Regions from separate parts of the Chryseobacterium nakagawai genome, predicted to be linked through region 3. Evidence: riboswitches for the same ligand, from Rfam matches in the RefSeq annotation. Region 3 holds a riboswitch; each other region holds the start of a gene.
The links. A riboswitch is a leader RNA that binds a small molecule or an ion and turns the genes downstream of it on or off. The one in region 3 is predicted to bind cobalamin.
Positions count from the first base shown of each region.

Region 1: linked by a shared signal. The riboswitch ahead of prpB (methylisocitrate lyase) and the one ahead of EL260_RS19210 (acyl-CoA thioesterase) in region 3 are both predicted to bind cobalamin.
Region 2: linked by a shared signal. The riboswitch ahead of metE (5-methyltetrahydropteroyltriglutamate--homocysteine S-methyltransferase) and the one ahead of EL260_RS19210 (acyl-CoA thioesterase) in region 3 are both predicted to bind cobalamin.

Region 1 covers NZ_LR134386.1:3,955,655-3,966,678, reverse strand. Annotated here, with positions in the region: gene EL260_RS17900 (CoA-acylating methylmalonate-semialdehyde dehydrogenase) at 1-706, opposite strand, end outside; gene EL260_RS17895 (bifunctional 2-methylcitrate dehydratase/aconitate hydratase) at 781-2,232, opposite strand; gene prpC (bifunctional 2-methylcitrate synthase/citrate synthase) at 2,267-3,421, opposite strand; gene prpB (methylisocitrate lyase) at 3,408-4,319, opposite strand; cobalamin riboswitch at 4,761-4,954, opposite strand; gene EL260_RS17880 (helix-turn-helix transcriptional regulator) at 5,298-6,290, opposite strand; gene EL260_RS17875 (siderophore-interacting protein) at 6,473-7,291, shown strand; gene EL260_RS17870 (VOC family protein) at 7,284-7,940, shown strand; gene EL260_RS17865 (DUF6796 family protein) at 7,987-8,703, shown strand; gene EL260_RS17860 (hypothetical protein) at 8,913-9,398, shown strand; gene EL260_RS17855 (hypothetical protein) at 9,490-9,759, shown strand; gene EL260_RS17850 (RidA family protein) at 9,920-10,450, opposite strand; gene EL260_RS17845 (zinc-binding dehydrogenase) at 10,565-11,024, opposite strand, start outside.
Region 2 covers NZ_LR134386.1:3,107,740-3,118,763, forward strand. Annotated here, with positions in the region: gene EL260_RS14015 (M24 family metallopeptidase) at 1-1,128, opposite strand, end outside; gene EL260_RS14020 (helix-turn-helix domain-containing protein) at 1,275-2,141, shown strand; gene EL260_RS14025 (Fur family transcriptional regulator) at 2,163-2,555, opposite strand; gene EL260_RS14030 (MerC domain-containing protein) at 2,645-2,983, shown strand; gene EL260_RS14035 (GTP-binding protein) at 2,990-4,189, shown strand; gene EL260_RS14040 (alkaline phosphatase) at 4,267-5,661, shown strand; gene EL260_RS14045 (XRE family transcriptional regulator) at 5,765-6,556, opposite strand; gene EL260_RS25590 (bacteriocin-like protein) at 6,992-7,276, shown strand; gene EL260_RS14055 (Lrp/AsnC family transcriptional regulator) at 7,469-7,930, opposite strand; cobalamin riboswitch at 8,120-8,305, shown strand; gene metE (5-methyltetrahydropteroyltriglutamate--homocysteine S-methyltransferase) at 8,481-10,784, shown strand; gene EL260_RS14065 (GNAT family N-acetyltransferase) at 10,865-11,024, opposite strand, start outside.
Region 3 covers NZ_LR134386.1:4,265,866-4,276,889, reverse strand. Annotated here, with positions in the region: gene EL260_RS19245 (PaaI family thioesterase) at 1-274, opposite strand, end outside; gene EL260_RS19240 (1-acyl-sn-glycerol-3-phosphate acyltransferase) at 336-920, opposite strand; gene EL260_RS19235 (PspC domain-containing protein) at 1,235-2,953, opposite strand; gene EL260_RS19230 (PadR family transcriptional regulator) at 2,965-3,294, opposite strand; gene EL260_RS19225 (acyltransferase family protein) at 3,699-4,709, shown strand; gene EL260_RS19220 (XAC2610-related protein) at 4,922-5,620, shown strand; gene EL260_RS19215 (HD domain-containing protein) at 5,622-6,212, shown strand; gene EL260_RS19210 (acyl-CoA thioesterase) at 6,260-6,643, opposite strand; cobalamin riboswitch at 6,760-6,940, opposite strand; gene EL260_RS19205 (hypothetical protein) at 6,975-7,772, opposite strand; gene EL260_RS19200 (hypothetical protein) at 7,850-8,737, opposite strand; gene EL260_RS19195 (hypothetical protein) at 8,770-9,432, opposite strand; gene EL260_RS19190 (endonuclease MutS2) at 9,543-11,024, opposite strand, start outside.

The sequences.
Region 1 (11,024 bases), 310 kb from region 3:
GGTAAACGTGTTCAGCCACTGGAACAGAACCCACAAATGAAATGGCTTTGATCTCAGGATGATTCAGGATATGATTCACCTGATCTTTGGAGCCATGAACAATATTTAAAACACCTTTTGGAAAACCGGCTTCTAAGAATAGCTCTGCCATCTTCATGGAAGTCATCGGGGTTTGCTCAGAAGGTTTTAGGATAAAGGTATTTCCACAGGCAATGGCCATTGGGAACATCCATAAAGGAATCATCGCAGGGAAGTTGAAGGGAGTAATTCCTGCACAAACTCCAAGAGGCTGAATATAGCTGTAAGTATCTACGCCACGCGCCACATTTTCTACAGTTTCACCCATCATCAGGGTTGGAATATTGCAGGCATGTTCCACAACTTCAATACCACGCCATACATCTCCCATTGCATCTGCAAAGGTTTTTCCGTTTTCTTTGGATAAGATTTCGGCGATTTCTTTCTGATGCTCTTTTAAAAGGTGCTGGTATTTAAAAAATAACCTTGCTCTTTCAGGAGTGGCTACCTCTTTCCAGATTTTGAAAGCTTCTGTAGCAGCTTCAATGGCCTGGTCGATTTCTGATACTAATGTTAAAGGTACTTCAGCAAGAATTTCTTGGGAAGCAGGGTTTTCTACAGGAAGGTATTCTTGAGTTTTACTTTCAATAAACGCTCCGTTGATTAATATTTTTACTTTTTGTGACATGCTTTATTAAGTTGAAAAGTTGAGAAGGAAAGTTGAAAGTAAGTGGTGTTGCTTACTTTCAACTTTTAATTGGGTTATATTACCAGTAGATCAACGAATTCATTGACATTAAGATTAATCAATGTTTCGTATTCCAATGAGTTTTCAAGGACTGTTTTTTGCTGTTTTTCAGGGAAAATACGAGCTAAGTTGACTTTGTATTTCTTGATGAGTTCCGGAATTCCTTCCTCTCTTCTTCGTTTGTGTCCGATAGGATATTCTACCACAATTTCATCCAAAACAGTTCCGTCATTAAGTTCTACGGTCATCGCATTAGCAATGGAACGTTTTTCAGGATCATGATAATCGGTTGTAAACTGAACATCTTCCACACATTCTATTTTATCACGCAGAATATCAATTCTTGGATCTGAAGCAATATTATTTTCATAATCAGCAGCCGTTAATCTTCCATAGATCAATGGTACAGCTACCATATATTGGATACAGTGGTCACGGTCTGCCGGGTTGTTCAAAGGCCCTTTTTTATCGATGATACGAATAGCCGCTTCGTGGGTACGGATGGTCACCTTTTTGATATCGTCTGTTGTTTTTCCAAGCTTTTTCAAGGTAGAATGCAGTGTCATTGCAGCTTCTACAGCAGTTTGAGAATGGAATTCAGCCGGGAATGAAATTTTGAATAATACATTCTCCATCACATAAGAGCCATATTCTCTCTGGAATTTAAATTCATTTCCTTTGAAAGAGACATCATAGAATCCCCAAGTTTTAGCTGTTAAAACAGATGGATAGCCCATTTCTCCTGTTTTAGCGATTAATGCTAAGCGTACTGCTCTTGAAGTGGCATCACCCGCAGCCCATGATTTACGGGAACCTGTATTGGGAGCATGACGGTATGTTCTTAAAGATTGTCCGTCTACAAAAGCTAATGATACAGCATTGATGATCTCATCACGAGTTAAGCCTATCAATTTTCCAACAACAGCTGTAGAAGCCAGTTTTACCAATAATACATGATCAAGACCTACTTTATTGAAAGAGTTTTCCAATGCCATTACGCCCTGAATCTCGTGAGCCATGATCATAGCTTCCAATACCTGCTTCATTTTTAAAGGCGCTTTTCCTTCCGCAATATTGGTTCTTGATAACCAGTCTGCTGTTGCTAAAATTCCACCCAGGTTATCTGACGGATGTCCCCATTCAGCAGCCAGCCATGTATCATTAAAATCTAGCCAACGGATAATAGCTCCGATATTGAAAGCAGCCTGCACAGGATCTAATTGAAATTGTGTTCCCGGAACCTTCGCACCATTAGGAACAATTGTTCCTTTCACGATAGGGCCTAAAAGTTTTGTACAAGCTGGATAAGTTAGAGCTTCCAGACCACATCCGATGGTGTCCAGAAGACAATAATGAGCGGTCTTCCAGGCTAAATCGTTTTTAATTTCGTAGTCTAATACATAATCTGCAATATCTACTAATACTTGATCCGGTTGTGGTCTTTCATTTGAAATGTGTGATGACATCTTTGTTTTATAGTTTTATTATTAGGTAATTTGTTTATTTTCTGTCTTGTAGAGAAACGTATTCTTTATTTTCCGGGCCTGTATAATTGGCACTTGGACGAATGATTTTTCCATCCTGTCTCTGTTCAATAATGTGAGCGCTCCATCCTGTCACTCTGGAAATAACGAACAGTGGAGTAAACATAAGGGTTGGTACTCCCATTAAATGGTAAGATACCGCAGAGAACCAATCCAGGTTCGGGAACATTTTCTTTTCTTCCCACATCACGGTTTCTAACCTTTCAGCGATATTATACAACAGCATATCTCCAGCCTCTTCTGAAAGTTCTTTGGCTACTTTTTTAATGACTACGTTTCTAGGGTCTGAAATTGTATAAACAGGGTGTCCAAATCCGATAATTACCTCTTTGTTAGCAATACGCTGGCGAATATCAGCTTCAGCTTCGTCCGGTGAGTTGTAACGGCTTTGGATTTCGAAGGCCACTTCATTGGCTCCTCCATGTTTTGGTCCTCTTAAAGCACCGATAGCTCCTGTGATACATGAATAAAAATCTGATGCCGTTCCGGCAATAACACGAGCGGTGAATGTAGAAGCATTAAATTCATGTTCCGCATAAAGGTTAAGCGATATTTCCATGGCTTTTACCCAGGAATCAGGAGCTTTTTTACCATGTAAAAGGTGAAGGAAATGCCCGCCAATCGTATCATCATCTGTTTCTACATTGATTTCCTTACCATTGTGGGTGTAGTGATACCAGTACAAAAGTCCGGAACTGAATGAAGCTAATAATTTATCAGCAATATCTCTTGCTCCTGCCACATTGTGATCATCTTTTTCAGGCTGAATACTTCCAATAGCGGATACCATAGAACGCATGACATCCATGGGATGAGCCGCTGCAGGAATACTCTTTAAAATATTTCTTACAGAATGCGGAAGCCCTCGAAGGGATTTTAATTTGGCTTTATAATTTTTCAACTGAGCTCCTGTAGGCAGCTGACCATAGATCAAAAGATAAGCTACTTCTTCAAATTCTGCTTTCTCTGCCAGATCCAGAATATCATATCCTCTGTAATGAAGATCATTTCCACTTTTTCCTACGCTGCAAAGCGCGGTGTTACCTGCTGCTACTCCTGAAAGGGCTACGCTTTTCTTAGGCTTGAATGTTGGTTCGCTATTCGTTGACATTACTAATATTTTGTTTAAAAAGGTTATCTAATTTTTGTTCATAGTCATGGTATCCAATGCTTTGGTAGAGTTCTTCTCTGGTTTGCATTGTGTCTAATACATGGGCCTGAGTTCCATCTTTACGAATGTGCTCATATACATTCAACGCGGCTTTATTGGCAGCACGGAAGGCTGAAAGAGGGTAGAGGATCAATCCTACTCCTGCGTTTTTCAATTCATCAACCGTGTATAGATTGATCATTCCAAATTCGGTTATATTAGCCAATACAGGGATTCCTGTAGCATCTACAAATTTTTGATAGAAGCTTAAATCGGGAACGGCTTCTGCGAAAATGAAATCAGCCCCGGCTTCTTTATAAGCCGCTGCTCTTTCTAAGGTTTTTTCCAATCCTTCATTGGCAAAGGCATCTGTTCTGGCTCCGATTACGAAGTTTTCGTCGGTACGCGCGTCAGCAGCAGCCTTCAATCGGTCTACCATTTCTTCTTGGCTTACAATTTCTTTTCCTGGACGATGACCACAACGTTTTGCTCCTACCTGATCTTCAATATGCAGAGCAGCAGCTCCTGCTTTGATTAATGACTTTACCGTTCTGGCGACATTAAACGCTGATGGGCCAAAACCTGTATCTACATCTACCAATAAAGGCAAATCACAAACATTGGTAATACGCTGAATGTCTATTAATACATCTTCCAGCGTGGTAATTCCAAGATCCGGAACTCCTAAAGATCCGGCAGCAACACCGCCTCCCGAAAGATAAATGGCATTAAAGCCTGCTTGTTGAGCCAATAATGCATGATTGGCATTGATGGCTCCTACAATCTGAAGAGGACTTTCTTTGTGCATGGCCTCCCGGAACTGAGCACCGGGGGACTTCCAGTTTTCATTTTTAGTCATTTTAATATGTATTGTTTAGTTGAAATTTGTGCGATAAGAAAGAAGAGTTGCTATGCTGCTGCTGTGCGGTAAAAAGAAAATGATCTGAAGAAATCAGATGCGTTGTTGATGAGCATGAAGCTTGAGGTTGTTGTGAAACTCTGCAGCATGAGAACTTTGTGATAGATCTCTTGCCCATGGATGCATAATCGTGATTGGCTTGGTACATTTTTAACTTTTTACATAGATTAAACCCAATAAAAAGTTCTTGATAAACTTCACGATGTTTTGTGAGAAAGAAAAATTATGGAAAGGGGACACGGATGAGTTATAGACCTACAGAATAAGCACACGCTATTCTGCCAGTATCTACCTCAAAAATGAGATCAGTAGATAAACAATATTATCACACAATTATCCATACCGTATCATACCTGACTATAAGCTTCAGATCGCGAAAGCATCGTCACTACGAAATAGGCAGGTCTCCTGACTTGTAACAGTTTTTATCATCCTTCCCATATACCGGAGTATACAGTGGATATTGATTTGATAAAAACCTTTAGTTGTTACTTACAGTTGCGCGACAGTTCGTGATTTACACACGATTCCCTTTTAATACACCGCTAAGTGTAACCAATTTCGGTTGATAAAGAAGGTGTTAAGAACTCCTTGGTGGTAAATATAGCCATTTTATGAGAACGACAAAATATTTTATGTAAACAATAATTAATTTTGGATAATTAATTGATAATGTTTGTTTTGTGAATCTTTGTTTTTTGGTGATATGATAAAAATCAGTCTTTTTGTAGTGTTTTCTTATTACCAAATCATTAACAAATAAGGCTGAATGTTACATGAAATAAAATAAAAGATGTGTTTTTATGGCTACTTTTTATATTTGAAAATAGTGGAGTTAAGTCTTATAGCGAAGGGTGAGCACTAAGGGATGATTTTATGAATTTTAACGGGTGAATTAAGTTGAGATTATTGATGAATTTAGTGAGTTATACCATTGGCGTTCCTAAGTTTACTAGGAATTAAATTATACTTTCTCTTAAATGCTGCTGAAAAATGTCTCGGATTTTTGTACCCGATAATTTCAGAAATTTCATTAATATTCAAATCTCCTTCAAGAAGCATTTTTTTTGCCTGTTCCATCTTTGTATCATTCCAGAAATTAAAAACGGTAGTTCCAAACAGTTCCTTAAAGCCTTTTTTTAATGTAAATTCATTGGTCCCTACTTGATGAGCAAGGTCTATTAATGAACAGTTTTGGTCAAGATTGTTAATGATAAAATCTCTCACCGCATATATTTTCTCTTCATCTTTTTTAAGAAGGGATGAAGATTTGCTGTTAAAAAGCTGTTCCAACTGTAAAAGGAGAAGTTCTGCCACTTTTGCTTCAAGATAGATTCTTTTAAAAACACCTTTTCGGTCACAATGGATGATGTCATTCAGAAGTTGATACATTTCCAGACTGATCCGGTTATGATCCGGGTTGATAAGACACGAATGCTGTTTTTCAATGGCATTCCTGAATGTATTGAAGAGTTCAGAATCTTCTGGAAGAAATTTTTTAAAGAAGGCAGGGGCTAAATTGATTTCCAGGATCTGCATTTCATGACCGTCAAATTCCATCTGGCCAGACATCTGATGGGCATAAATAATGTTGTGCTGATAACTCTCAAAACATACTTTATAACCAAAATTATCTGAAAGAGCTGCACTTTTGCCCTTTAGTGAAAAATGCATCTCAACACTTTCAAAGTCTGCTTCAAAGTACAGTAATACTTTGTTTTTGAGAGAGACATTTCCAAAACCGATATGAACATTTTCAAAACAGATTTCATGATAAAACCCTTCTCCATAAGGAGGTTTCAAATGAGTAACATACTCTCTGATATCACCATCGTTTATAAAATAGGCATTGGGATATTTTCTTTCCACCAATGTTCCTCCAATTTTATCATCGTAGACTCTTAATGCCATCCTTATTTGTTTTGATTAAAATTTTCCTTTTTGCGGACTTTTTACTCCCTTTTGCATACCTCATCCTTCCGTTTTACTTATTAGTTTTGCACAAAGATAATAATTATTTAGAATGATTCTTAATAATGGGTTTTGTTTTTATCAATTGAAATCAAATAGGAAATAACAAAAAAGAAGATATCATGAAAAAAATGGAGACTATACAAGGGGAATTGACCGTGACCGGGAAAAAATACATTACACCTCATTATATCCGGATCTTTCTTACAGGGGAATGCGTACCATTGATTGCCAACACGACAATTGGAGTGAATAATAAAATTCTTATTCCGCCTCAAGGAGTTGATCGAATTTATTTCCCAGAATTTGATTATGAAAAAATGGAATGGAAGCCCCAGCCGGAGGAGACCCGTCCCGTTATCAGAACGTATACGCACCGGGGCATTGATCTTGTCCGAAATGAGATTTGGATTGATTTTGTGGCTCATGGAGATGAAGGACCAGCTTCAGCATGGGCACTTAATACAAAGGAAGGAGACGCATTGGGAATTTTAATGAAGAACGGGAAAACAGAATTGTATGCCGAGGCAGATAATTATTTACTCGTTGGCGATGCAACAGGAATTCCGGTGATTGCTTCTATTCTTGAAGATTTACCCCCTTCTGCAAAAGGAACCTGTATCCTTGAAGTAGATGGTAAGGTGGATGAGCAGGAGCTGCAGACATTGGCAGACATCAATTTTATTTGGATTCATAATGAATATCCTCAAAAAGGCAGCCGCCTTCCAGAAGTTGTAAAGCAGCAGATATTACCGGAATCATCCAGAACCGGATATGTGGCAGCGGAGTTTTCTTCAGTAAAGGAAATTCGTCACTATCTCCGTAAAGAAAAGCAATGGAAACAGGGAGAATTATATGCTTATTCTTATTGGAAATCGGGAGTTGCAGAAGATAAATCTGCAATGGAAAGGCATCAGGAAAATGAGGATAGAAATGAATAATAATGTACAATTAAGTCATGTATTGTACCAGGTACAAGACTTACATATTGCTGTAAAAAAGTTGCAGGACGCGGGTTTTATTGTAGAATATGGAACATATCCTGATAAGGCTTATAATGCTTTGATCTGGTTTGAAAAAGGGGTCTTTATCGAAATTTACCATAATTCCGGACTTCCTGGCTATATAAAATGGATGATGAAAATCTTTGGCTATCAGTCCGTTTTAGAACGGATGAGGCAGTGGGGAAACGTAAAGGAAGGCTGGTGTGAATGGTCTTTGGAGTCTACATTAGAAAACTTGAATTCAGAGAAACAGTTTTTCAAAAGCAGAAACAGCGGGTTCAGGTTTCATAAAGCTAAAAGAAAAGATATAGATGGAAATAAGCTTACATGGGAACTTCTGATGCCGGATGATATTGATTTTCCTTTTTTTATGTCTGCCTATGTTCCCAATCCCAGACCTAAAGAATTTAAACACCCCAATGGAATTGTGGGAGTGAAAAGCATAAAGGTCGGAACAGATGATTTGAATATTAGTATGTTAAATCAATTGCTTATCAATCAGGAGGGGTTAGAGCTTGTACAGGGAAAAGGATTACAAACTGTTGAATTCATCAATTCTGATTTTAAAATTGAAAATATAGTATAATCTCAGATTTTTTAGAATCAAAAATTATTAAAATAAAGAACGAAATATGAATTATTCAAGTAAAATAAACTGGTCTTTTGCAGCGGCTATCATCGTATCTATATGCTGGATCATTGGAGATGTTTTTGTTGCTGGATTTGACCCGAATCCTGCTGACTATCCATTATTTTCAAAGACTTATGCCAACCAGGTGGATGTAGAATTTGCAACCCTAATGTTAGAGGGATCGACTCCGCGATTGATGTTTGGAGCTTTAATCGGAGCACTCACAGGGCCATTGTTACTTCCGGCAACCTGGTTGGTTTTTCAGTTTTTTAAAGATACCAAAACATGGTATTCAGTGGCGGTATACTGGATTTTATTAACGGGAGCTGTCTTGTCTCCTTTAGGCCATGCAGGATTCTTTTATGTAGGAGAAATATACAAAGCAGTCTATCATACTGATCCGGTTGCTCATGCCTATCTTTTAGAAACAGGACGTGGATTTATGAAGATGCTTAATATTGCCTGGGGAGCTGCTATTGGAGTATTGGCCATTGGATGGATCTCATTTGCAGTATGTATTCTTTTGAATAAAACATTACTTCCGAGATGGATGGCTTTGCTGACGCCATTTGTATTGACTCTGTTTATCATCCCTATCAAAGGTCTTTTACCACTTCCTTACTCAGGATGGGTTGGAGGAGCGATATTCAATATTGCTTATCTGACATTCTTTGGCTCACTTCTTATCTTTTTCAGAAAAAAGCTAAACAGAGTTTAAAAAAACAGAACTAATAACGATCTCTATATATTACATTTTCAATTGGGCACTTTTTAAGTGCTCAATTTTTTATGAGCAGTTTCTTCTAAGGTGATGGGAAATATTCCTCATTGCATTTTTTGTTACAATGTATTTAAAATTATACTTTTAAGGGACAACTTCATCATTTGATATATTGACCTTCAGGGTGTTTAAAAATGAACATAAATATGAATGATATTAGAATAAAAATGACACATTATGTATTGATTGTTTTGATGATCTCTTCCATCATTACGCTTGTTTGCTGTAAAGAAAGTAATAAAAAATCAGAGCAAAATATTACGGTACATACTGAAACCATAAGATCTGTGAAGGTTGTTTCTGCCGGGGGAGAGCTGGGGTTTTCTTCCAGTACCTTGATTAATAAAGATTCCATTTATTACAATCGAACAGTGGCAGCCAATGAAGCTGAGAACCTTTCATACAGTAAAAAAGTGAAACCGGAAGACTGGAAAAAACTGGTTGCTGCAATTGATCACAAACTATTTGGTTCGGCCAAGGACGGTAAAAGTGTACAGCCTGTAGACGGAATTGATACCAAGATTATTGTAACCACGAGTGCCGGAGCTATTTCCAAAATGAATGCCTATGATGATCCTGCATGGAAAAACATCCGTGATCTGGCAGAAGGATATAGCAATTCATACAAATAATATTCTTTAAAAATACAGTTACGGAAGAATGCATTATATTTGATATTCTTATTATAAAAAGAGTTAATCTCTTTGCCCATAAAATATACCTATGTCTACATCAAAATTAAGTCTGACAGCAACTATAATTCATATTATTTTACTTGTGATACTGATGAAGTATAATGAGATGTTATTTACTTATGATTGGGAAAATGCTGTCATGTTCCTGATTGTTGGGGTTGTTATTCTAGCCTTGATATTGGGCATTGCATCAAGAAAAACAAAATTGGGAGCTGTATTGATGGTAGCCAATGGGATTTATACCGTAATCTGTCTTTTTATTTTGTTTTTCGCCTTAACTTATACTTTTAAAGTGTAAAACGTATAGTCAGAGTGAAGACCAGTTTATAGATAAATCCCTGCTCACTAAACTAAAGAGGCAGGGATTTCCATTTACTCAATGAAAAAATTGATTACATGGTTTAAAATTCAAATAACTCATAGGCTTTGTGAACAAAACAGTTTGGTGAGATGATTATCTATAAAGGCATAAAGGCAATCGCATCCACTTCTATCATCATACCATCCAATGCTAATTTTGGGACGGGAATTAAAGTACTTGCAGGAAACTTATTGTTTTTCCATACTTTATGCATTTCTTCCGTCCAGATTTTAAGCTTTTCCTGATCGTGATCCACAATCAATACTGTGATTTTAAGGACATCATCAGGCTTCAAATGATATTCTTTAAGCACTGTTTCCAGGTTTTTCAAAGCGAATTGAACTTGTTGTCTGAAATCTTCAGAAAGGTTGTGATGTAAGTCTTCACCACCACTTTGCCCGGATATAAATACATATTTTCCGTTCCCCACGCTGCTTGTAGCATGTGAAAAGGCAAAAGGAGTCGGGTCAAATAGAGTTTCCGGATTTTTAGACTCGATACTTGTCATATTTTTTTGTTTGTTGGTTTTATCGTTATTGACTTCTGAACAGCTTGAAAACATTACTATAAAAATGAGTGAAGCGAGAAGAAGCGTTTCTTTATAGATGATATTTCTAAAGTTAATCATGATTTGTAAAATTTTAATTGGTGAAGCAAAGGTAGATTCAATCATTTTTCAAAACGTTTACATATGTTGAGGAAATTAGAAATAATAATTCATAAATGAATGCTTTTGCCATTGTTATAATGACAGTACAATTTTACCAAACAAAGGTTGGATCCGTTTTTTATCTTCAATTCTTTCATGAGCACTTTGAATGTCTTCGAGAGGAAAGATACTGTCTATAACCGGTTTTACATGGCCGCTTTCAATTAATTGCGTAATATGATGAACTTCATCCCTGCTTTGTCTGGTAAAAACAAAATGATAGGTAGCATTTTTTTCCCAGGCATGAATAAGATTTTGAGGTTGAGGAATATCAACTAATGTTACAATTCTGCCATAATCAGCTAAAGCAAGCGGACTGTTTGATAATGTGCTGCCTCCAACAGTATCAATAATCACATCCACCCCTTTTCCATTTGTATGAGTTTGTATTTCCTCAATATAGTTCTTTTGATGATGGTCAATGATAATATCGGCTCCAAGATTCTGAAGTTTTTCATGTAAAATACTTTGCCCGGTTGTATAGACAAAAGCA
Region 2 (11,024 bases), 1.2 Mb from region 3:
CTGCAGCACTAAATCTCTGCCAGGGTTGGGGAGCCTGCCCACATTTCCATACCGGGTGGATTGTGGTAATATTTCTATCCCCGGAGCAGTTCCAAAGCCAATTGGACCATAAGGATTTATACTATGTATCAAAGGATGTACATGCCATCCGCCAGCTTCTAAAAGTGGCTTTTCCATGACATCAACAACTTCGCCAAAAGTTTTCCCGGATTTCAAAACATCCACTCCTGCTTCATAACACTCACGCGCAATAAGAGCAGCACGTTCAAGATTCGGATGTATATTCCCGACGGCAACTGCAGCCTGATGTTGTGTTTCATACATCCCATACAAAGCAAAGATCTCAGACAAAACAATGTCTCCTTCTTTAATGATTCGGGGAGATTGTGACCGATATTGCCACGCTGGCGGACCCCACCCAATATATTCAGGTCCTGAGCCCATTAATATTTCAGCCGTAAATCCTCCCATTGAAATACAAGTCGAAGTAATAGCTGCTGCTACTTCAGCTTCACTTACTCCAGGTTTAACAGTCATTCGCATGGCTTCACTCATCGCTTCCCCAATATAGGCAGCATGCCTGATTAAAGCCAGTTCTTCTTCACTTTTTGAAGCTGTCTGTTTGAAAAAATCCATATAAACGGGCTTTATCTCAGCATTAGGAAAGGCTTCCATAATACCTTTCCATGTCCGATGAGGGAGCGCTCCGTCAAAATAGAAGGGTGGATAAGGCTCTAAACCGATTATTCCAATCTTGGGTGTATTTGAAAGACCCTTTTCTTTAAGGATATTTCCAATATGAGCGCCCGTTTTACCCACATAGATTTGTTCAGGCTCAATCCATTGCTGATCTCCACGAATGGCGGCCTGCATATGATCCGCCACCATCATAGAAGCAAAAGTGATCACAATTGGCTTTTCTTCTTTGTGAAATATCACAACAGACCCAAGCCTGTCATTGGTAAAATAATGGTCAATAGAAAACGGGGCAGGTGCCGCAGATTCTCTATCTCCGTAAATAATAAGAGTGTCCAGTTCATTTTTTCTCATGATGATGCGTGCAATATCCCAACGACGATCACGCTCTTTCAATGATAAAGGCAATGGTATTTCCATTTTTGTTTTCATAACTCAATCTTTATTAATTATTAAAGCTGTTGCAAAGTAAGTAGATCGGCAATCGAAAGATATTATCCCTGAAGAAGAATAAATGTGCAATACGTTTGTTTTATCGGAAAATAAATATCTTCTTTACCTGAAATTTAATTTGCGTTATGGAAATTGTTGAGGATTATAGCATACCTTATGTGTCTGAGAAAATAGGGTTGCAGAATGTAGATGGAATTGCAGTAAACAAAGCAGAGGATTCTGTTCGAAAGGGATTAACAAATTATCCCCATACTGTCAATGGTTTTATCTGCGCCATCTGTATAAAAGGAAAAGCAGAACTGAAAATAAATTTTCAGAAAAAATTATTGGAACCCTACACTCTGATGGTTGTAGTTCCCGGTTCTATGATGGAACCGATAGAGGTATCAGAAGATCTGCATATAGACACCATTTTTTTCGATCCTAACTGTATTTTCAGAGATTCTCTTTCGAATAGCTACCTATTTTTTCACGAAATAAAACAAATGCCATGTATCAGGTTAAATGATACAGGTTTTGAGATCTTCAGACAACATCATAAGAGTATTTCTATGCATTATTATAGAGAAGAAAGCAGGAGTAAAGCTGATATCCTTCAATTCCTTCTGTTAGCTCTTTTGGCAGAAGTAAAAGATGTATATAATACTAAGGGTGAACAGGCTCAAAAACATACAAGAGCTGCAGAATTAACAACTGTTTTTTTTGATTTATTATACCAGCATCATAAAGAAGAAAGAAGCGTTTCCTTTTATGCGCAGAAAATGCATCTCACCAGTAAATATTTGACTACAATAATCCGTAAACAGACAGGAAAATCTATTCTGGTTTGGATCAATGAAGCAGTTGTAACACAGGCCAAATCTTTATTGAAAACAACCAACCTGTCAGTAATGGAAATTGCTGATGTATTAAATTTTACTGAATCATCATTGTTTTGTCGGTTTTTCAAAACATATACCAGCATGACGCCTTCTGCATACAGAGGAAATTAAAAACATATATCTGGAAGTTATTTATGCCTTCATCGTGCATTTCGGACAAACACCACTGATAATAAAGTTATATTCTTCAGCAATAAAATGCTCTGGTAGACTGATTTCAGGGATCGCATTCTCAATACACGTCACCGAATGACATTTTTTGCAGTTAAAATGCACATGATTATGAAAATGTTGTTCATGACTACATTTACCAATACATTTTGCAAAGTTGACTACACCATCTACATTAACAACCCTGTGAACAGCTCCTTCATTTTCAAGCCTTTCTAACACTCTGTAAATGGTAACCCTATTACAAAGGGTCCCTAATTTTTTCTGGATATCAGAATGGCTTAAAGCCACCTCAGAGCCATTAATAAGGTTTAAAATTTCAGTTTTGGCGTGTGTATTTCTAACCTGTTTCATATTTTAATGCAACAAAGTTGCGTTATTTAATTTTTTATATATACATTTGCAACAAAGTTACAATAACAATTTTAAATCCTAATCTTTTTATGAAGTCAAAAATTCTTGATGCAGTAGGAATCTCAGCCGCAGTTTTATGCCTGATTCATTGTATTATTTTTCCTTTATTACTTATCATTCCTTTGGGAATATCACATAATCCATATATAGATCTTACATTTCTTATTATTGGAACCCTTGTGGTATATCAACAAACCAAGCAGATAACCAATTACTGGCTGCGAATTTTATTTTGGGCATCCATTGGTTTAATTGCAGTTTCAATATTGTCTGACTTTATATTTGAGATTCATCTACCATTGATCTACGCTGGTGCCGCAGGATTGATTACAGCACACTTTATCAATTTTAAGAACCATAAACATTAAGAATACATGAAAAAGAAACTTCCTGTAACGGTACTTAGTGGTTTTTTAGGAGCTGGAAAAACGACTTTATTAAATCATATTCTACATAATAAACAAGGCTTAAAAGTAGCTGTCATTGTCAATGATATGAGTGAAGTTAATATTGATGCCCGACTGGTAGAAAATCAAAACACCCTTTCAAGAACAGAAGAAAAACTGGTAGAAATGAGTAATGGATGCATCTGTTGTACATTAAGAGAAGATCTTATGGAAGAAGTAGAGCGTTTAGCTCATGAAAACCGCTTCGACTATCTTTTAATCGAAAGTACAGGAATCAGTGAACCTATTCCCATAGCACAAACTTTTACCTATATTGATGAAGAAAGTGGAATAGACCTTTCCCGTTTCAGTTATGTAGATACAATGGTAACAGTAATTGATGGCTTCAATTTCATGAAAGATTTTGCTTCGAATGAACGATTGATGGACCGTGATCTTACTGACATGGAGGGCGATTATCGTACCATTGTCAACCTTCTTACTGACCAGATTGAGTTTGCCAATGTGATTATTCTGAATAAAACAGATTTAATTGATCCGGAAACTCTTGGATTCTTGAAATCTGCACTTAAAAAACTAAATCCGGATGCTGCTATTCTGGAATCGGAATTTGGACAGATCGATCTGAAACATATTGTAAACACAAAACTATTTGATTTTGATAAAGCCCAGTCTTCCGCAGGCTGGCAAAAGGAATTGCAATCTGATCATCATACTCCGGAAACGGAAGAATATGGAATAGGTTCTCTGATATTTAGAGATAAAAGACCCTTTCATCCGGAAAGACTTTGGGAATATCTTAATCATTATCCGGAAGGCATATTAAGAGCTAAAGGGCTTTTCTGGCTTGCTTCCAGACCTGATGATGCATTGAATTTTTCCCAGGCTGGAGGCTCATTTCGCCTGGAGAAAGCAGGAGTTTGGTGGAGCAGTATGCCTTTGAGTCAAAGGGCACAATATGCTTCTTTTATAGAAAATCAGGAATTTATCGAAAGCAGATGGGATAAAAATTGGGGCGACAGAATGAATGAATTGGTTTTCATTGGACAGGATCTGGACAAAGAGCAAATTTTACAAAATCTCACTCACTGTCTAATCAATGATATTGAAAAGGAATTATTTGACCAAAAATCAGATTTTGAAGATCCATTTCCAAAACATATTTAAATTTAACTATTTATTAATGCAACTAAGTGTCATTAAATAAAAATATGAAATAACTTAGGGTATTATTTATACAATATATGGATAGAAGAAAATTTCTAAAAGGTTCAGTTTTACTTTCAGGATTATTATCCCTGTCACCCTCTGAACTTTGGAGTTCCAAAAAGAATATTGCTCCTCCAGAAACCGGAAAAGCAAAAAATATTATATTTCTAATCAGTGATGGAATGAGCCTTGGAACACTTTCAATGGCAGATCTTTATTCCAGAAATATTTTAGGAAAAGAAAGTCATTGGCTCAGTTTATATCATGAAAAAAAAGTTTCACGGGCACTAATGGATACTGCTTCTGCCAGTTCTGTTGTAACAGATTCTGCTGCCGCCAGTTCCGCTTTCGGAGGAGGAATAAGGGTACAGAACGGAGTATTAAATATGGGAGCTAATGGACAAACCCATTTTCCAATATGGCAGAAATATAAAAAAGCCGGAAAAAAAATTGGTTGTGTAACTACTGTAACCATTACGCATGCCACTCCTGCAGGTTTCTGCGTCAATTCAGCCAAAAGAAATGCAGAGCCTCAAATTGCTGAAATGTATGCAGAACTGGGAATAGATATTCTGATGGGAGGAGGAGATGAGTTTTTTAATCCATTAAAAAGAGAAGACCAAAAAGATCTCTATTCTGTTTACAGAAAAAAGAAATATCAAGTTCTGAAAAATCGTGACGATCTAAAAACGATTAAAAAGGAAGACAAAATATTAGGAATCTTCAATACAGGAGCTTTGCCTTACAGCATCGACAAGGCTAATCTTTCTGAGTTTGAGAATACTCCGAGTTTAGCAGAGATGACAGGAGCTGCTATTGATCATATGAAGGACCATCCGGAAGGTTTTGTTCTTCAGATAGAAGGAGGTAAGGTAGATTGGGCAGCTCATGCCAACGATATAGCCGCATTGATTCACGATCAACTGGCATTTGATGATGCTGTGAAAAAAGCAATAGATTTTGCTGAAAAAGATGGAAATACCCTGGTAATTATTACCACAGATCATGGAAATGCCAATCCAGGAATAATTTATGGGACAGATGCTACCAGAAACTTCAATAGTATTTCATCCTATCAATATACCAATGAATATATTCTGAATAAAATCCACAAAGATCATTCAGCTAAGGATATCAAAGATTGGATATATGAAGCAAACAAACTGACATTAAGCGATGATGAAGCCAAACACTTGCAAAGTTTTTATAATGGACTTGAAAAAGAAGAAGGACTTTATAATTATAAGAAATTACCGTTCAAGCTTTATTCAGAAATTCAGAAAAGCAGGAATTCAGTAGGCTGGATCAGTATGGATCACTCAGGAGATTATGTGGAAGTAGCAGCCTATGGGCCAGGAAGTCAGCTTTTACAGCCTTATATTAAAAATACAGATCTTCATTATCTAATGCTGGAAGCATCTCCTATATAACTAAAAAGTATTTTCATATCATATTAACATTTTTATTTGGTTTTAAAACAGGCTCTCCAATTTAATTTGAAGAGCCTGTTTATTTGTCATGTTACTACATGATTTATTTCGAAGACTTTCTACGACGTGTAGACACTTTTTTATCCAATTCTTTGATATCCTGTCTTAATTCCCTGAACATTTCTTTGAAATTGTAGCTTTCATAATCTCCCGGTTCAAAATCTTCCGGGAAAATTCCTGACGCATACTGCCAGATCTCTACGATATCTTCAAATGCAATGTCATAAGGTTCATAGAAAGAATTATCTGCACTTACACAGATCGCATTTCCTTTATGTTCCTTAAAACGCTTATAGGTAATCCCATCGTTTTGAGTAATAAAAACATAGGTTTTTCCAGGTTTCAGTTCGTCAATTCCCTCTACATATTTTCCTACAATATAAGAACCGTTTCTGAATGGTGGCATCGAATCTCCGTCTGCCGGAAATGCTCTGTATTTACCATTATTTAAAAAGGGTAGGGCAATACGTTGAAGGCTTTCAATATATCCTACATCACTGTATCCTTCCAAATATCCCATGGAAGCTTTCTGCGGAATGATTTCTATGGTATCATTTCCAAGATCATCCACTGCTACAGGAAGAACAATTCTATTATCCGGAAGCTTCAGCATATCTTCCGTGGCATATTTTTGAAGATCCACAGACAACAACAGATCTATACTCACATGAAAATATTTGGATATCCTGATGAGAAGTTCAATAGGAGGTTCCGAAATTCCATTTTCATATTTAGAATATCTCACTCGGGAGATCGTAAGGTCATCAGCTACATTTTGTTGAGAAAGCTTTCTCTTAGCTCTCAGAGAGCGTATATTGTTTGAAAAAATTGACATTGATAGAAATATGTCCACAAAAATACGAATTTTGCCTCCTCTTATCAATAATACAAGCAGCTTTTACCATAAAATTTGAAGATTTTTATTATTTGTTAAACAAAGACTCCAAAATTGGTAGATAAAACATCTGATTTTTACTGTATCATGGTAGCTTTTTTCCCTCAAAAACCCATTCTAACAAATTTTAAATATTAACCATAAAAAAGTTCTTTTAAACTGAAAATATTAACTCCAATATTTAAAATTTGAGATATGTTTTTTAAAATTTAGTAAATCAATAAGATACAAATAAAAACGATATTTCTAATATTATCCATTTATATTAACGAAATATTAAATAATAAAATTGTTTAATTATTTTATTCAAAATAATATGAGTTTATTGTTATTTATCATATATTTGTGATGTATTAATCATATAAAATTTTAATCATGAAAAATTTCAAAAAACTAGACAGAAACGAACTAAAATCTATTTCAGGAGAAGGATTACTTGATCCAATTGGAGGATTAATCGGTGGTCTAGGTGGCGTTGTTGGTGGCGTTATCGGAGGAGTAGGTACTATCGTTGGCGGTGTTGTTGGCGGTGTAGGTTCTACAGTAGGTGGAGTTATCGGCGGTGTTGGTACCGTTGTAGGAAACGCTTTATGCCAAACACAGTGTGTTGTTAATGGTGTAATCCACATCAAATTATTAGAGTGTGGTTCTACTTGCTAATCAGCAGCCCATTAAAAGTTAAAAAAGTACAACCGCTCTGAAAAGAGCGGTTTTTTATTTCCCAAGTAGGAATATGTCATTGCATCAAACCCTTTAGGTAGAACTATAAATCTGGAGATTCTACACAAAATGAATCTCAATAACCAAGAGGTTTTTCAATTCATACAGATAAACAAACCATACTTTTCTACTTTACAGAGTCAGTCCATGGTTGTTCTTTACTTCAGCCATTACAAATGTGCTATGGGTACTCCCTATAGAATCTACAGAGCCTAGCTTATTGAATACAAAATCCTGATAGTGTTTCATATCCCGAACCTGAACCTTTAATAAAAAATCAAAATCTCCGGAAATATTGTAACATTCTGCAACTTCCTGAATTTCCAGAATTTCTTTTACAAAATCATAACCCACGGACCGATCATGAATTTTTAATTTGATCTGACAAAACACCGTAAATCCACGATTAAGCTTTTCTGCATCCAGAACTGCAGCATATCTTTTCACGAAACCTTCCTGCTCAAGCCTTTTTACCCGCTCAAAAACAGGAGACGGAGATAGATTAACTTCCTTTGCCAGCTCTTTAACTGTCAGTTTTGCATTGTTCTGAAGCAGTTTCAAGAGTTTTAAATCCTTATCATCGAGTTGTTCCACAGAATATTATTCTTTTAGAGTTTAAAATCATTCAAATTTACAGAATTATATTCTTTATAATACCATTTAAAAAGTTTAATTAACCTAATAATTTACTTTTAATTGCTATTATATTCTGTTTTAATAATTTTACACAAAATTAAAATCTTTTATCAGACTTGATATTGATAAAAGATCAGTTCTTTACAATCTTCATCAAACAGGAAAGGTTTTACTTAAGGTAAATTAATAGGGAATCGTGTGAAAATCACGAGCTGTCGCGCAACTGTAAGTAACACACCAAAGGTTTCTGTACTTGGATATCCACTGCCAAAAGCGGGAAGGATGACAGAAACCGTTACAAGTCAGGAGACCTGCCTTTACTGAATTGACAATGCTTTCGCGATCTGAAGCTTTTGAGTCATACAGATGATATATTGCAGTACATTTTATCTCCGGATGAAGTAGTACCATGCACTTGTATCATTGATTTCAAATTTTTCTATCCCAGCCAAGCATTCCGAAGCATGAAAAGAGCATTTAAAATAAGTTTAATTTAAAATTTGTAAAAATGCAAACTCACATTTTGGGCTATCCGCGTATTGGTAGCAAAAGAGAACTTAAAAAAGCCTGCGAACAATATTGGTCAGGTAAAATTGTTTTGGAAGAACTTCTTACCGTAGGAAGAGCCATCTGCAGTCAAAACTGGAACCTTCAGAAAGAAGCCGGAATTGATCTTATTCCATGTAATGATTTCTCTTATTACGATCAGGTTCTGGATATGAGTCTGGTAGTAGGTGCTATTCCAACGCGCTATCATGAAGTAGCCCTTAAAAAAAATAATTCTGAATTGGATCTTTATTTTGCCATGGCAAGAGGATACCAGAAAGATGAATTAGATATCACAGCCATGGAAATGACCAAATGGTTTGATACCAATTATCACTACATCGTTCCTGAATTTTATAAAAACCAGCAATTCAAACTTACTTCAGATAAGATTTTCAATGAATTTGCAGGCGCCAAACAGGCGGGAATCAATGCAAAACCTGTGATTATCGGTCTCGTTTCTTATCTGCTTTTAGGAAAAGAGAAGGAAGAAGGATTTGATAAACTGGATCTTGCCCACAATCTTCTTCCGGTCTATGTTGAGATTATCTCAAAACTACAAAGTCAAGGTGCTCAATGGATTCAGTTTGATGAACCCTTTTTAGCATTAGATATCAATGAAAAAGCAAAAGAAGTCTATACTTTTGTATATGCTGAACTTAAAAGACAGTTTCCAAAGCTTACATTCATTGTAACCACTTATTTTGAAGGATTAAAGAATAATTTAGCTCTTGCTACATCATTACCTGTAAATGTTCTGCATCTTGATCTGGTAAGAAATCCTGAACAACTTGAAGATGTTCTTCATTCTATTCCTGAACATCTGAGCTTATCTCTTGGAATCGTAGACGGCAGAAATATCTGGAAAAATGATTACAAAAAATCTTTATCCTTTATCAAAAAAGCAACTGAAACACTTGGATCTGAAAGAATTTTAATCGCTCCGTCATGCTCCCTGCTTCATTCACCATGTGATTTAGACTTTGAAACCAGTCTTAATGCTGAAATCAAAAACTGGCTCGCTTTCGCGAAACAAAAAGTAAAAGAAGTGGTTACCCTGAAAGAATTAGCTTCAGAAACTTCTGATGAGAATATTCTTCAGGATTTTGAAGAAAATAAAAAAGCGGTTTCAGATAGAAAAACATCTTCATTGATTCATAATGAAAATGTAAAACTTAGAGCGAATGCTGTGACTGGGAAAGATTCACAAAGAAAAAATTCATTCCATATCCGCAAAGAAGAGCAACAAAAGGCATTGCAGCTTCCTTTATTCCCCACTACAACCATCGGATCATTTCCACAGACAGCAGAAGTGAGAACCTGGAGAGCGAAATTTAAAAAAGGAGAACTAACGGCAGAACAATACGATGCTTTATTAAAAGAAGAAACCCAAAGAACCATTCGTTGGCAGGAAAGTATCGGAATAGACGTTCTTGTACATGGAGAATATGAGCGTAATGATATGGTGGAATATTTCGGAGAGCAACTGAATGGATTTACCTTTACTAAAAACGGCTGGGTACAAAGCTATGGAAGCCGTTGCGTAAAACCTCCGATCATCTTCGGAGATGTTTCCAGACCTGAACCTATGACCGTATACTGGTCTCAATATGCTCAGTCACAAACCAATCAATGGGTAAAAGGAATGTTAACAGGTCCTGTAACCATATTACAATGGTCATTTGTACGAGATGATCAGCCCCGTTCTGAAACTTGTAAACAGATTGCTCTTGCCATTCGTGATGAAGTTCAGGATCTTGAAAAGGCAGGGATCAGAATTATTCAGATTGATGAACCCGCTATCCGCGAAGGTCTTCCGTTACGAAAAACAGACTGGCAAAATTACCTTAAATGGGCAGTAGAAGCATTTAAAATATCAGCAAGTGGAGTAGAAGATGCTACCCAGATTCATACTCACATGTGCTATTCGGAATTTAATGATATCATTAAGAATATTGCAGATATGGATGCCGACGTGATTACAATAGAGTGTTCAAGATCACAAATGGAGCTTCTACATGCTTTTGCAGATTTCAAATATCCTAATGAGATCGGTCCCGGAGTTTATGACATTCATTCTCCGAGAGTTCCTTCGAAAGAAGAAATGATTGAACTGCTGAAAAAAGCTCAGGATGTAATTCCTGCCAGTCAGCTTTGGGTCAATCCGGATTGTGGATTAAAAACCAGACATTGGGAAGAAACGGAAAAAGCGTTAATTGCTATGGTTGCTGCTGCTAAAGAAGCGTCTGTAGAATATGCATCTTAACTATTTTTCAACCTCATAGAAAATCAAAAAAGCATCCGATTTGGATGCTTTTTGGTTATCATATAAATTCTTTTACCAAATTATAATCCCATGTGTAAAATAGGATATTCTTTACCCTGATTATCTAATGCTGATCTATCAAGAACACGGAATCCGATATATTGGTAAAAGCCCACGGCCTGAGCATTTTGTTCATTCACATCTACTTTACTTACGTTTAGATGATTGATTCCATACTGA
Region 3 (11,024 bases):
TGGAATTAATGTTGGTGCCTACACCATAATATTTATCACCATCAATGAAGATGTTAGATAGGCTTGAACCCAATGTTTCAGCCAGTACGCAGCTTGCTCCTCCGTGCATAATCCCAAAAGGCTGATGAGTCCTTGGGAGTACAGGCATTGTAGCGGTAAGAGTTTCATTTTCAAGATCTATATCAATGAATTTGATTTCCATTGCTTTTGCCAGGGTTTCACCGCCCCAGTTATTGATGAATGCTAATATTTCTTCTTTTGTTTGACCTTTCATTTTTTTATAGATAAGAGATGATTGATAAATGATGATGGGAAGATCGTAATTTATTTTACTTTTATTCCCCTGAACCCATAATATTAGGGTTCCAGTTGGCAGAAACCTTAGGAACAATATCGTTTTTCACATAATAATCCTGAATTTCCTGCATGATCTCAGAAAACGGAACGGACGCAATTCTTTCATAAGGAATCGTGTAACCAAGGTATACGATGTTTCTTTTGAAATCTCCTGCCGCCAATACAATAGGTACTTTTGCTGCCATTGCCATATGGTAGAATCCTTTTCTCCATTTCGGAACCCAGCTTCTGGTTCCTTCCGGAGTAATTACAAGACTGAAATCTTCTTTGGCAAACTTGCTGGCTACAAAATTGACAAGGTCATTTTTCTGACTTCTGTCAATACCAATACCTCCAAGTCCCCTTACAACACTTCCATACCATGCTTTGGTGTGAGCATCTTTAATGATAATTTTTAAAGGTTTATTCAGGGACCAATAAGCAAAGTTTCCTAAAATGTATTCCATATTATGCGTATGTGGTGCCACCACCAGAATACATCTGTTCAGGTTGTTAACGTCGCCCTGCAGAACAACTTTCCATCCTAATAATTTTAACATCAGTTTGCCTATCAGCTTTTTCATAGATTCTTTGGATTAAAAACAAAAAAGTATAACCAAATTGGTTATACTTTTACAAATATATTGAAATATTATTGCTCTTAAAATAAACCGTTGATTAAATCTACGATTTTCATTACGAATTCCATTGCAAATTGTATCATGATAAGAGTGTTTTTTAGTGTTGGTTGGTTATTAAATTTTAACTATACGAAATTAAAACAATTTTTTCACATAGAGAACTAAATACTAGTTTTTTTCACTTTTCTGAGAGAAGAATGGTGTGAATTTCAAACGGTTGCCTTCCATTCACACCTTCTACCACTCTCTGTAGTTAATTATTTAGTTTGTATGGATATTTCGTTTTTTCCGTCTTTTATTTTGATGTCCACATCTTTGTTGGTCTTTTTGATATCAGATGCTACGGAATCAATAACTTTCTTAGCCAGGTTGTTTGGAACTTTTTTACCATTAATGATAACACTGTCTTTATCATCAGAGTTGTATTCTATACTGGAACCATTGACTGTAATCTTATTTTTTTCGATTCTGATTCCGTTGTGATTTTCATCTCTGTCCTGGTCATCATCATCGATACCGTCTCCGTTCAGGTCACCGTCAAAATCAATTCTGTCTTTTTTCAACGGAATGACCACTGCATTTTGAGGAACTACAAGTTCATAATTTACTCTGTAATCTCTGAATCTGTGCTCATACGGGTATTTAATGTAGTTGGGAAGTATTACTTTATTGTTTACAACCTCTACCGGTACTGTTACCTGAATTGGGAAGTTATAACCGTTTCCTTCTTTTTTGATGATTAAGTAAGGGGTCTTTACTTCCGGTTTTCTTGTCACTTCTACTGAGATATAATCTTCTTCATACACTGATCTTTTATCAGAATAGATATCATCGTCATACGCTTTATAATTTTGTGGGATGCTTACCTGTTTTACGTCTACATATACGGTGTCGGAAGTAGTATTGATGGCTACATTTTCTACATCTTCTTTACTTCCTTTGTAGATTAGGTTTTTCTTAGCCATGCTGATTCCGAAATAAGTCCCCAGTCCGATCAGAAGAAGGAATAATCCACCAACTACCCATCCAAGGTTTCTCAGTTTTGTCTTTGGAGAGAATATCTTAATACTTAGTAAGCTGAAAAGAATGGCCGGAATCAAGCTTCCTATAATCATGATAGCTGCCAGTACTTTATCCAGACCATTATCATCCATATAGAATCTGATCTGATTAGCTCCAGGAAAATCTGTATCCATCCCGAAAAGGGCAAATAGTACAAATACTCCAATAATACTTCCTACAGCTACCAATACAGAGAATGCACCAATTATATATTTAAATATATTCCATATTCCACTTCCTGCATTGTCAATGTAAGGTTTGTTTTCGTTGTAGATTTCTCCGACCCTCTGAGTAGATTCATTGGCAAACTGTACCAATTTATTAGACTCATTCTTAAGATTGTCGAAGTTCATAGGCTTTCCCTGCATCTTCAGGAAATCTGAAGCGGTTTGTGCTTTTGGAAGTACTAACCAAAGGATCAAATAAAGAAGTAAGATCACTAAGGCGCTTCCTGCAGCAGGAATCATCACTAAGAAAACAACTACCCAGATAATTCTCATGGCAGTAATGTCCATTCCTACATAATGAGCTAAACCTGCGCAAACCCCTGCAATTTTCTGCTTTTCAGGATCACGGAATAATTGTTTTTTGTCTGTATAAGGATTTCCTGTGTTTGTATTTTTAGTCGTATTTTTTTCAGAAAAATAAGCCTCTTCCTGTTCTTCAATCTTTTCAGGTGTTCCGATCTGTGCGATTACTTTTTCTACATCCGTATCGTTGATCACTTCACGTTTTCCCAGAGAATCTCTGAAGATCTCCACCATTCTTATTTCTATGTCATGCATTACCTCATCTGCTTCTGAAGCATCCAGTGAGCTTCTCAGAGCGTTCAGGTAATCGCTGAGCTTTATATATGCGTGTTCTTCTATCGTAAAAGAAAAACCTGCGAGTCCTATTGAGAGTGTCTTGTTCATAGCTTTGTTTTTTAATGTTTTTGTGTAATTTGGTTTACTGAGGCTGTAAGCTCATTCCACGTATTTTGAAGTTCATCCAGAAAAAGTTTTCCTTTTTCTGTGATCTGATAATATTTTCTGGGTGGTCCTCCAGTTGATTCTTCCCATCTGTAAGAGAGAAACTCTCCATTTTTAAGTCTTGTGAGAAGAGGGTAGAGGGTACCTTCCACAACATCCAGTTTTCCTTTTTTCAGTTCGTCAATAAGATCAGAAACATACATTTCGCGATTATTGATGAGACTTAGAATACAGAATTCCAGAATTCCTTTTCGCATTTGCGCTTTGGTATTTTCAGTATTCATCTTTTGATAAGTTTTGTTAATTAAGGTTATGTTTTTAGAAAGATGCTCCTAGCTAGTTGAGCCTATTCTAATTTTACATTACAAAGATATATAAATAAAATGGTATTATGCAATACAAAGTAGTGTAATTTTGAAAATAAAATAATTAATAGGTTGATAATCAGTTAAATAATTTTATAAGTAATTTTTATTTGAATAGATTTTGATTGATATTTTTAAAAAAATCAAATTTTTAGATAAAAATATGGGAATATAAACTAATCAATATTAAAGTATTAGGTGATTAACACAATAAACTTTCAATATATGTTAAGTGGTTGCGAATCAGGTTTATAACATTAACTTAAAGACGTGTAATTGTTTAAAATATATTTCAAATGGTATTTATTTGTTAAATTAGTTCCATGAAAAATAATTTTAATTGGCTTCGATTAATTTTCTCAACATTAGTGATTTTTTCCCATTCATTTGACCTAACCGGAAATTCAGATTTCCTTTTTGATTTGACAAAGACAACTTCATTGGGAGCAATTGCAGTAGCATTTTTCTTTGTTTTAAGTGGTTACCTAATTTTTCAAAGTGTTGAAAACTCTAAGAGCCTTTTCGATTATTTTTGGAAAAGATCACTAAGACTTTTCCCTGCATTATTAGTTATGCTTTGTTTTTCAATGGGGGTAATGGTTTTACTAAATTATAAAGTGGTTTTTCAAAAAGATTTTTGGTATTATTTACCAAATAATTTAAGTCTATATAACGTTCAATACAATGTCCCAGGTATGTTTGTAAACAATCCTTATCCCAAAGCTACAAATGGCAGTCTTTGGTCATTGGCTTACGAGTTTAGCATGTACATAGCTATAAGTTTTTTGTTTTTTATTAAATCGTCAATAACTAAAAGAAACTTGTTAATACTTGGTTTTTTAATAAGTGTATGTCTTACAGCGTTTAACCCTAATTACCTAAGCTCCTTTTTCAATACAATTAATCTGGAATCTATTCTGTTTTACAAGCTTTCTGCGTTGTTCTTTGGCGGGGCATTAATGAATTTTGTAAAATTCAGATTCAATTGGCTTGTGTTTGTCATACTATTAATTTCCTTAGCCGTTAGCTTTTATTTTGGTGTATTTCATATAACCTCATCCTTTATATTCCCGTTATTAATTATTCTTTTAGGTGAAGATTATTTTCAATCATTTCAACTTCCAAAAAAGTTAGGAGATATATCATATGGCGTTTATATTTATGCCTTTTTTATCCAACAAGTTTTTATGAACTTTTTGAATTTGTCTCCTATTTTATTGTTTACTTTATCAACAATTGTAACTTACATCTTATCTTATTTTTCATGGCATTTTGTAGAGAAAAAGATGAAACGATTTAAAACCATTTATAGTCCGCAATTACAGTCCCAGTAAGATATATTTCAAGGGCTATCTTTTATAATAACATAAAACATAAAACCACCATTAATTCTGAAAGTATTTACTTTCCTATACCTGTATATTAAATATTTCCAAAACAACTCATTGATCATAATTCGTTCTTTATGAGTTTTGAAATCGAAACTATGATTCGTATTTTTGTTTGAAAGTTTGTATAAACATTTGAATCCAATATTACTATGAACATGAATATTTTGAATTATTACAGGAGTATATCCGCTTTTATGCTATTAGGTCCTTTATGTTTTGGACAATATCAATTTGAAGTTAAAGAGGCATCCAAAAACTATAATGCTATCATTCATATAGACAATTGTTTCGATGACCAATGTATGGATAAAGGAACTGTTGAGTTATTTGATAATAAAAACAGTAAAGTGCAGAGCTTTACATCAGATAAGCTGGTTTTACAACTTGGAAAAGGACAGAGGCTGGAGCGTGGAAAAGTAATAGCCCTAACAAATGAACAAAGCCCTGTAATTTTTGGTGACTTTAATTTTGACGGAACCGAAGATCTTGCCATAAGAAATGGGAATATGGGAAACTACAGTTCGGCATCTTATGATGTGTATGTATTCAACAGCACCAGAATGTCTTTTGTAAAAAGTGCAGAACTTACAGATTTAGGGTCAAACTCTTTTGATTTTTTCGAAACAGATCCGGTACGTAAACGTCTTATTGCCTATGGAAGATCAGGATGCTGCAATTTCTTTACTACAGAATATGAAGTCATTCCAAATAAAGGACTCGATAAAGTGCTTGAAAAAGAAGAAGACGAAAGCGAAGATGGCTATGTGAAAGTTATCATCAAAGAAAAAAAGAATAATAAGTGGACTACCAGAACCAAGGTATATCCATCAGATCAATATAATAGAGGAAAGTAAAATGAAAATCCAGAAAGAAATCGATTTTATCCTGGCTGTAGATGCCTTAAAAAATGTACAGAGAAGAAATTATAATGCAGATGATTCCAGAAGAGAGAATACAGCCGAACACTCCTGGCAGATCATTATTCTGGCCCAAATCCTTTATCCCTATGCTAAAAACCGTATGGATATTGATTTGTTGAGAGTGATAAGAATGCTTTCCATTCATGACCTTGTCGAAATTGAAGCGGGTGATACTTTTCTTTTCGACGAAGCTGCTATGGTAGGAAAGTTTGAAAGAGAAAAGATGTCCGCACAGAAAATTTTCGGAATTCTGGATGAGCCTTTACGTTCGGAATTCTTCAATCTATGGCTTGAGTTTGAGGAAGAGGTAACTCCGGATGCCATTTTTGCCTGTTCTATTGACAGGATTATGCCTTTTATTCTGAACTCCTATACTTCAGGAAAAAGCTGGACAGAGGCTGGGGTTACCGAAAAACAGATCAGAAATATGCTTGAAAATGCCATTACCAGAGCTTCGGATGAAATGGGAGAGGCCTTTGAACTGCTACTGAAGAAAGGTTTGGAAACGGAAAAAGTTTTAAGATAAATTGTATGAAAAGTTTCGGGCGGCCAAAGGCCGCCCGAAACTTTTATTTATAGGATCTGAATTGGTTTCTTGAATTCATCAATTGCTACAAAGGTAAAGTCTCCCACAATTGCTTTTTCTCTTTCGTAAGAATACATTTGTTCTGTGTAGATCTCAACACTTACTTTCATACTGGTTTTTCCAACGTATGAAACTTTTCCGATCAGTTCTACAATTGTTCCGGCAGGAATTGGTTTTTTAAAATCGATCTTGTCACTGCTTACTGTTACCACTCTTTTTCTTGCGAAACGGGTGGCAGCAATAAAGGCTACTTCATCCATAAGCTGCATGGCTGTACCTCCGAAAAGAGTATCGTAATGATTGGTTGTGTTAGGGAAAACCGCTTTGAAGATTCTGGTTTCTGCAGCTTCAATTCTTTCTTCTGTAGTCATATTTCATTATTAATTAAGGCGAAATGAAATAGTATCAAAACAACAGAATAATGACAGGAACGTTGGAAGCCCCTGAAACAATCCATCAGATCAATAAAACTTCAAATCGCGAAAGTTTCTTGTTTAAGAAATCGGCAGGTCTCCTGACTTGTAACATCTTTTACCTCCTTCCCATGCCTCGCACAGTGGATCTTTTGATAAAGATTTTAGTTACTTACAGTTGCGCGACAGTCCGTGATTTTCACACGGTTCCCTTTTAATCTGCGGTTATGCAGAACCAGTTTCTATGATGAATAAGTGTAAAACTTTTTCGGCTGCAAAATTAATGAATTTATTCCGGATTATGATAAATAATCTGGCTGATTACTCTTCCCTTCTTGATCGTCCATAGAGTAGTGTATCTGTACTCTCCGGAACCATTGATCATATAAAGGAAAATGTTGTCATTGTCCAGAGAAGTTACGCCTATATTGTTGAAATCCATGGTAGGCTGGAACATATTTTTGATGGCTTCTCTCACGAAAACAGAACCTCTTCCAGGTTGTTGAAGTCTGATTGATTTAATTTCCGTCATTCCTTCAGGAAGATCATTTCCAATTCCCCATGGCTTTACTTTATCAATGGTAAGAAGCTTTCCTTCGGTATCTTTTTCCTTTTTACGGTAACTGGCATTAGATGGATACACGTCAATCACCACTTTACTTCTTTGGGCAGTAGGAATTTTAGGGTCAGAATTATCTGTAAAGATCAGTGATTTTCCGTTTTTAGATTTAGAAGGTGTATAGGCGGGAAGCTGATCAACAAAAGCAATACGCTCTTTGTTTACCATTCCTTCTTTGTCAAGGGTTTCATAGCGTACAAAAGGTTTTTCCTCGTCCTGCTTTTCAGGGTATTTGATCCAGATCCATTCCGTTTCTCCGGGAGCAGGTTTTACATAAACAAAAACATCCCCTTTACGCATACGGATCTTATCTACAATTTTCCTGTAGTTATCCTTATGTACACGTACATTGGCGTAGCCTTCTTCAGCTTTTACAACACCAAAAGGAACTTTATTCTGACCTTTAACAAAGGCTAAAGAAAAAATACTGAAAGCAGACAGGTACAATGCTTTGTTTACTGAAATCATCTTAACAAATTTTAGATTCCCAAATATATAAATTAAATGTTTTTTGGATGGGTAAAATAAAAAGGTATTTATTGAAATTACCAATACCCTCTAAATAATTTATAAAATTCTTCATCAGGAATGTAGTACTTGTCATTTTCCAGTAGCCATTTCAGGGACTCTTTGCTAAGGTTTAGGCTGTCATAGGTTTTGGTTTTCAAATACTTTTTTTGTCCATCCACGATACTGTATATTATTTGCCCTGTTTTATCATCTATCAATAGGGTTCTCTCTTTTGTCGTTCTATCTTCTGGATGTGGAAAAAGTAAAATATACCAATAGGAATGGATGTCATTAAAAGCTCTATTAATACCTATATAGGGAGAGCCAAATGAATCCGCTATAGCCAAAAGATCATAAAAATTCATTCTGAAATGAGAGTCATGGTCTATTTTCTGTTGTAATGTACCATCTTCAGAATAGGCATACCATATCCCTGCCGGATAGCCGGAAGCTTTTATTCCATATCCAAAATGTCTTATGGTATGAATGAAGCCATTTTTATAGAAATCAATTTGGGTCTGAATTGCGTTAGAGAATTGCTGGGTATAACCTGAATTTTCAGTTGTTCTTGTATATTTCTGTATATCTCTTTTGCCTGTCATAATAGAATATATTACTCCGTCCTTGAATTCATAAGTGGTTAATGGAATAACGCTGTCAGCTTTGTCTTTCAATTCTACAGTATGTGTATTGGTGTCTTGATTATAGGTTTCGGTGTAAAATATCTCATTGACAGGCTGCTTTTGTTTGGCATAGGAAACCAGAGTCTCATAAGTAGGTATAATTAGGTTTTCCTTTGAAATATCATCAATTTTTATCGTACTGAATTTTTGTGCAGGATTTGGTGTTTTCTGCTGTGCATTCATAAAAGACAAAATACTGAAAATCCCAATTAAAAATACTGAGCGATAGATCTTGTACATATTAGAATAGTTTTTGATCTATAAATCTTGTACTAAGATTCTGATCTTTGATTAGATGAATCATAAATAGCCTTTGGATCATTTTTAAGATAATAAGAAAATACTCCAAAGAATAAAAAAACAAGCAGGAATAAGACCCCACACACATAAAAAGCAGTTCCAAAACCATAGCTGATGGTGACGCCGCCGCCCAATCCCATTCCAACTTTATTATTTCCGAGACCTTCCATCTTGGATTGGAATGTTAAATAGAAAGTTAATAAAGAGATAAGACCTAACAGGGAAATAGCAATATGATAGATGTATTTTTTCTTAATACTTTTTATCAGATGAATGACAATTCCTGCAATGGCAGCTAAAAAAGCAAGAATGATAAACGGACTTGGGGGAATATTCTCTTTGTTATTTTTATCATTGGAAGCATTAAGTGGTGAATATTCACTGTCAGCATTTGACGATGAGTCATTAGAATCATTTCCAAAAGCGGACCCAAAGGGAGAGTTCTGTTTTAAATTTTCTTTCATGCGTTCATTCATTGTCTGTTTGGAAACTCCTGTTACCAAATCTGTTCCTTTAATAGACATTAAGGTGGTATCACCACATTTTATCAAGAAAAAGGGAAAGAAAAAACATAGAATAATGACAGTGTAACTTGGTATTGGAATAAGGTCTGATAATACTTTTAATGGCTTCATAATTATTGTTTTTGTTAAAAATAAGAAATTATCATGAGAATATACAAAAGAAAAGAGAGCATCCTCAGACACTCTCTTCCATTATTGTATTCAATTAATTTTCAAATGTATTAAATTCTCTCTAGTTCATCTGCATCAATCGTCGTTTTGAAAGTTCCGTAATTGACAATCACTTTATTTCTGGAGATTTTCTCAATCGTTCCTACGCTGGTACTTCCGGTAATTCGGACACGCTGCCCTATTTTCATCCATATTTCGCGGTCACTCTTGCGTTTTTCTTCCAGTTTTTCGTTGGTTTCAGCAATTTTTTCAATCACTTCTTCCTTTTTAAGCTGTTGTGTGATCTTTCTCTTAACCACCTGAAGACGTTTGGATTCATCCTTATCAGCACCAATCTTTCTAAATTTTTCCTGTTCAAGCAGTTTCACAAAGTCCTTCACCACATCTTTTCTGGATTTTCCTTTTGTATAGCTGTCAATGAACGTTTCAATCTTATTCCCGAATTGAAGTTTACGGTGTTCCTCTTCATAAAGTTTCTGGAAATTGAATAGTTTCTGCTGAAGTTGGTCATTCAGTTTCTGAAGATTATCACGCTTGTCTTCTACAGATTCTTTTCTTTCCGCAAGATCCGATTTCAGTTTTTCAACCTCAAATTTCTCCTGTTGAAGCTTTACAATCGTTTTATCAAGATTTACAATGTCATGTTCTACCTTTTTCTTAGCAGAATGAATGATGAACCTTGGGATTTTATTCTTTTCAGCAACTTCAAAAGTAAAAGAACTTCCTGCTTGGCCAACCTCCAGTTTGTACATGGGCTCCAGGGTCTCTTCATTGAAAAGCATTGCCGCGTTCTGAGCATTTGGAAGCTGCTCTATAACCAATTTGATGTTGGTATAATGCGTTGTAATGATCGCAAAGCTCTTCTTATCGTAGAAAAATTCCATAAAACTTTCAGCCAAAGCACCTCCCAATTCAGGATCAGAACCCGTTCCAAATTCGTCAATCAGTAAAAGTGTATTTGCGTCAGCCTCACGGATGATTCCAGACATTTTCTTTAACCTTGATGAATAGGTGGATAGATGGTTTTCAATGGATTGGTTATCACCAATGTCAGTCATGATTTTTTCAAAGAAAAACATTTCGGACTTTGGATGAACAGGGACCAGAATCCCACTTTGAATCATCAATTGCAGCAAGCCTACTGTCTTTAATGTAATTGATTTTCCACCGGCATTAGGTCCGGAAATACATATAATTCTATTATGATCCGTTAAAGCCAGAGTTTGTGGATGAATTGTTTTGTTCTCTACCTTATTTCTCAACCATAATAAAGGATGGAAAGCATCTTTCAATCTCAATGTTCTATGACGGTTGATCTTTGGAAGAACTCCGTTGATAAGCTCTGCAAACTTAGCTTTAGCCATTACCAGGTCAAGATCAAAAATATACACCTGATATCTCCAAAGTTGAGGCTGGAATTCTGCCAGTTCAGCAGTAAGCGTTCTTAAAACTTTATCAATTTCTTTTTTCTCTTCCTCTTCATTCTCACGAAGCTTGAAATAATGTTTTACAACACTGTCCGGCTGGATATA